DNA from 2 places in the Rothia sp. HMSC069C10 genome. Region 2 is predicted to be linked to the other one. Evidence: riboswitches for the same ligand, from Rfam matches in the RefSeq annotation. Region 2 holds a riboswitch; the other holds the start of a gene.
What was found. Region 2 has a riboswitch for thiamine pyrophosphate ahead of HMPREF2842_RS08570 (ECF transporter S component). Riboswitches for the same ligand answer to the same signal wherever they lie in the genome.
Positions count from the first base shown of each region.

Region 1: it holds a riboswitch for thiamine pyrophosphate, as region 2 does, so the genes downstream of both, HMPREF2842_RS05560 (bifunctional hydroxymethylpyrimidine kinase/phosphomethylpyrimidine kinase) here and HMPREF2842_RS08570 (ECF transporter S component) in region 2, are expected to answer to the same signal.

Region 1 is NZ_KV808301.1:132,942-135,325, reverse strand. It holds gene HMPREF2842_RS05560 (bifunctional hydroxymethylpyrimidine kinase/phosphomethylpyrimidine kinase) at 1-1,289, opposite strand, end outside; TPP riboswitch at 1,281-1,479, opposite strand; gene HMPREF2842_RS05555 (ABC transporter ATP-binding protein) at 1,690-2,384, opposite strand, start outside.
Region 2 is NZ_KV808305.1:324,102-326,485, reverse strand. It holds gene HMPREF2842_RS08580 (MFS transporter) at 1-568, opposite strand, end outside; gene HMPREF2842_RS08575 (DUF4235 domain-containing protein) at 729-962, opposite strand; TPP riboswitch at 1,229-1,329, shown strand; gene HMPREF2842_RS08570 (ECF transporter S component) at 1,388-2,032, shown strand; gene HMPREF2842_RS08565 (ABC transporter ATP-binding protein) at 2,121-2,384, shown strand, end outside.

The DNA.
Region 1 (2,384 bases), on a different contig from region 2:
GTCGCGAGCGCACGCGAATAATCGCGCAGGTAGAGGGCGTCCTGGTCCAGGTAGAAGGCGAACAGATCCTCGTCGAGGGTGCCGTCACCGAGGGCACGCACGAAGGGCAGGTCCAGGATCTGGTGCCAGGTTTCGCCACCGGCTGCCCAGAGGGCGGCGGTCCAGGGACCGGCGGGCTTTACGACAGCTTCACCGGCGGGCACGGGGCTGACCGGCAGCAGACGCTCCGGGCTGGTGCCGTCCAGAGTATTGCCCTCAGAGTCGGTGGTGGCGAGCAGGTGATGCCACGGGTACGCGGAGGCGGCAGCCTCCAGGCGGCGGGCACGGGCGGCGTGGTCCACCGGACCGTGGCCCTCACCGGAGCCGACCTGCAGCCCGGCACCTGCGGCAATGGCTTCGTGGAGCCAGCGGGTGCTCCACTGCAGGGCGCGGTGGGTGTCTTCGCTGGTCAGAACGCTCTGCTCTGCGGTGTGTTCTGCAGCTTCGGTGTGCTGGAGCAGTTCCACGCCCAGGCGGGTTGCCAGCGAAGAGGACAGGGAGCATCCGGTGCCGTGCGTATTACGGCTGTCCAGACGCGGGGTGCGCACGTGCGCGCAGGTGCCGTCCGGGAAGACCGCGGTGTTACCGGCGTCCTGACCACACAGGTGGCCGCCCTTCACAATCACGGTAGTTCCGGTCGCCGCCGCAAGGTTCGCCGCCTGCTCGTGCGCCTCATCGAAAGTCTGAGCGGGCTCCTTCTCACAGAGCACGGCAAGCTCCGGAATGTTCGGGGTAATCACATTCACGAGCGGCACGAGATCGCGCAGCGCCTGCTCCGCTTCCGCCTGCAGCAAGCGGTCACCGCTAGAAGCAATCATGACCGGGTCGAGCACAACCACGGGCACCGGATGCTCGCTCAGCCAGGTGCGGACGGTGCGGATCGTGTCTGCGTCGCCGAGCATGCCGATTTTCACGGCGTCAACCGTGACGTCATCAAAAACGGCGGCAAGCTGCGCGGTCAAAAATTCCAGGGGCGGGGTGAACACTTCACGAACCCCGCACGTGTTCTGGGCGACCAGTGAGGTGGTCACACACATGCCGTAACCGCCGGATGCGGCAATGGACTTGAGGTCCGCCTGGATACCTGCACCGCCGGAGGGGTCGGTTCCCGCAATGGAGAGAACCCTCGGCACCCGAGCTGTCTGGGGTACCCCGGATGCTCCGGAGGCGCTCGCGCCGGGTGCAGGGTTGGAGAGGGTCGAGGGGTTGGAGGTGGGTGCGCACGAGGGCGCGGTAGGCTGCTCTGCCATGATCGATAATCCCTTCGCTAGTTCGAACTAGAGCAGGTTCAATGGGTGATTCTCTCAGCCTTGAGTGTTATTACGCCGTTTCGTGCGCCCGCTGTGCTGTAGCTCTTCGCTGTGCCGTAGCCCTTCGTTGGGCGGTCAGTTGGGCGGGTTAGCGGGTCGCGGGCGTCTCAAGGCACCCCATATCGCTCTGCCAGGTTATCACAATGATTCTCCGTAGCTAAAAGTTCTGCGGGTAACAAGTGAATCTCTCCGAAATTTTCGTTTGAGTCTTGCACTCTTGCGAGTGCTCCCGCCGCCGATTTCAGTGCACCCTTGTACGGAAACCACCCGTTAAACACGTAGTGCTCGGCACCGCTTCACACGGTACCGGGCACTATCAGCCGGGCACTATCAGCCGGGTTTAGGTCAGGGCGAAAATCTCTGCCGGTGAACCCTCCGCAATGATCCTACCCTCGTGCAGCAGGACCGCGCGGTCAGCCAGCGAGGCGATACGCGCATCGTGCGAAATGATCAGCACCGCACGGTTCGCCAGCACGGCGCTCAGGGACTCGGTTGCGTCCGCGAGCTCCAGCTGGGTGGTGGACTCGTCCAGAATCACGGCGTGCGGGTCAGCAAGCACAATACGTGCCAGCGCCAGCTGCTGAATCTGGTCGCGGGTCAGCGGCGAATCCGCGCCGCTCACGACAGTATCCATGCCCTGCGGCAGGTCGCGCCACCAGCGGGCACCGATAGCGTCCAGTGCCTCGCCCATCTGCTCGACGGTTGCATCCGGCACGACCACCGTAAAGTTATCGGCGAGAGTACCGAAGAAGACGTGCGCTTCCTGGGTGCAGACCAGCAGGCGCGGGCGGCCATCGGCGGCGGCATCGGTCGGGAAGTCGCCGTGACCGACCGGGCGGCCCATCACGGTGATGGTGCCTTCCAGGGCGGTCAGCGAACCACCAATCAGACGCGCCAGGGTGGTCTTACCCGAACCGGAACGACCCACCAGGGCGAGCGCCTCGCCGCGGCGAATCTTCAGGTTGATGCCTTCCAGAACGAGGGCGTCCGGCGAGTAGCCGTAGGAGACGTCGATGCAGTCAATGGCGTACTGCG
Region 2 (2,384 bases):
GCACCTCGGGGGTCAGCACAAAACCCCACAGCACCACAGCCAGCGCCAGGATGCCGCCAATGTAGCCGGCAGCCCATCCGGCGCCCGAAATCTTACCGATGTTCTCCGGGTGGGAGATGCGCGGCAACACCGCGTTATAGTTCACGTACGCGAACTCGCTGAACACGCTCGCCGCAGAAATCAGCGTGACACCCAGCCACAGGTACTGCGGGGTGGGGCCCACGAAGAAGCACGCCGCCATCGAACCGACCAGCAGCATGGTATTCACGCCAAGCCAGAAGATGCCCCTGCCGGACTTGTCGTTACGCTGACCGGTCACCGGCGCCAGGATCGCAATGAGGAAACCGGCAATGGTCAGACCCAGCGACAGCGCCGAAGAAGTCTCTTCGGGGGAGCCGAAGTAGCTGCTGGTCAGATAGACGGTGAAGATGAAGGTCGTCATAATCGAGTCGAAGCTCGACGAACCAACATCCCACATGACCCAGGATGCGACCGAGCGGCGGCTGTTCGCGTGGTCAACGACCCTACGCGGAGCCTTCGTCTTACGGCGGGGAGAAGAAATAGTCATAGTTGTGCTTTCGGATGCCGAGGTGGCGCTTCAGGGTAGCGGCGGCATGAAACCTGCTGAAGTAGAGCGGGCGTGCTGAAGAGGGAACACCAGGCGGTACGTACCGAGTGGAGATACGTACCGCCTAGTTCATGAACTTTCGCGCGGAAGGCGCAAAGTCTTAGTTGAAGAAACGACGCTGCAGGCGAGCAATACCGAAGCTCACCACAGCACCCGCGACGGAGGTCAGAACGGTCCAGAGGATGACCTGACGCAGGGTATCTTCAGAGTCGTGGGAAATGGCGGGAGGCTGGTTGCCGGTAGCCTTGGTCCAGGCTGCGCCCAGGCCCTTACCAACCAGGGCAGCAGCGCCCATGTTGATACCCGCAATAGCAAGCTTAGCGACGGGGTTCATGTGTATCTCCTTAGCTGTATACGATGCGGCGTCCTGCCCGTGAACCCCTTCGGGGTTGGGTGAGAAAAGAGCGCCACTCCCTAGCGTATAGGGTTTAAGGCGTTCGTGCCGCCTTGGAGCCTCTCCGTCCCAAAATTGTACACCGTGCAATTCTGGAATGCGGGCAGAAGAAGGGAACAAAAAGCGGCAAATTGGCGCGAACAGCCAGACACGCCTACAATCGAACCTGGGCTTCCACCCGCGCCACAACGGTACGGACAAGGAACTCCACACGACAGGGGAGCGCCACCGAGGCGCTGAGAGTGCTAAGCAGACCCTCGAACCTGATCCGGTTAGTACCGGCGTAGGGAGTCGAATTTCTTCTCAATGCCCTCGTCCAATCAGAGGGCGAGGACATTCCCCTTCCAACGACGGAAGGATCACCAATGTCACAGAACGCAACCCCCGCCTCCCAGGCATCAAACCATGCATCTACCCAGGCAGAAGCGAAGAAGCCGAACCTGCGCTGGCGAGTCAACGAAATCGTCATCGCCGCAGTTATCGCAGTAGCCTGCGCCGTCATCTTCTGGATCTGGGACATCGCAGTCGGCCCCGCCGCCAAAACTGCACTCGTAGCAGCACCCGAATTCCGCCCCATCGTCGCCGGCGCATGGCTGCTCGGCGGTACCCTCGGCGGCCTGCTCATCCGCAAGCCCGGTGCCGCACTCTTCGGCGAAATCGTCGCAGCATTCATCTCCGTACTTTTCACCGGCGGCGCGTGGAGCGGCGAAATCCTGATCGCGGGCCTCTTCCAAGGCCTCGGCGCTGAAATCGCCTTCGCAATCTTCCGCTACCGTCGCTGGGACGCATTCGTAGCAGTCTTCGCCGGTGCGCTCAGCGGCCTGTTCATGGGTGTTAACGAAATCTTCATCTACTACCCCGACATGGAACCGGTCAAGGCAATCATCTACGTAGCATGCTCCGTCATCTCCGGTGCAATCATCGCAGGCTTCCTCGCATGGATCCTCGTGCAGAACCTCGCCAAGACCGGTGTGCTCTCCTCGCTGGCATCCGGCAAGACCCGCCGCTAACCGCCAGCAACTAGCCACCAACTAGTCACTCACCACGAGTCACCACTCGGCACACTACAGCAGCCACACAAAAGGCTAAGGAACCATCATGGAAGCAACACCGCGCGGGGCGCGCATCGAGCTCAACAACTTCAGCTGGCACCACCCCGGCCGCCCAGAACCCGTCATCAGCGGACTCAACCTCACCATCAACCCCGGTGAAAAAGTCCTGCTACTGGGCACCTCCGGCGCCGGCAAATCGACGCTCCTGCACGCCATCGCCGGTGTGCTCCACGATGACGACGGCGAATCCGCCGGCGGCACCATCACCATCAACGGGCAAGCCCCCGCCGAAGCGCGCGGCACCGCAGGC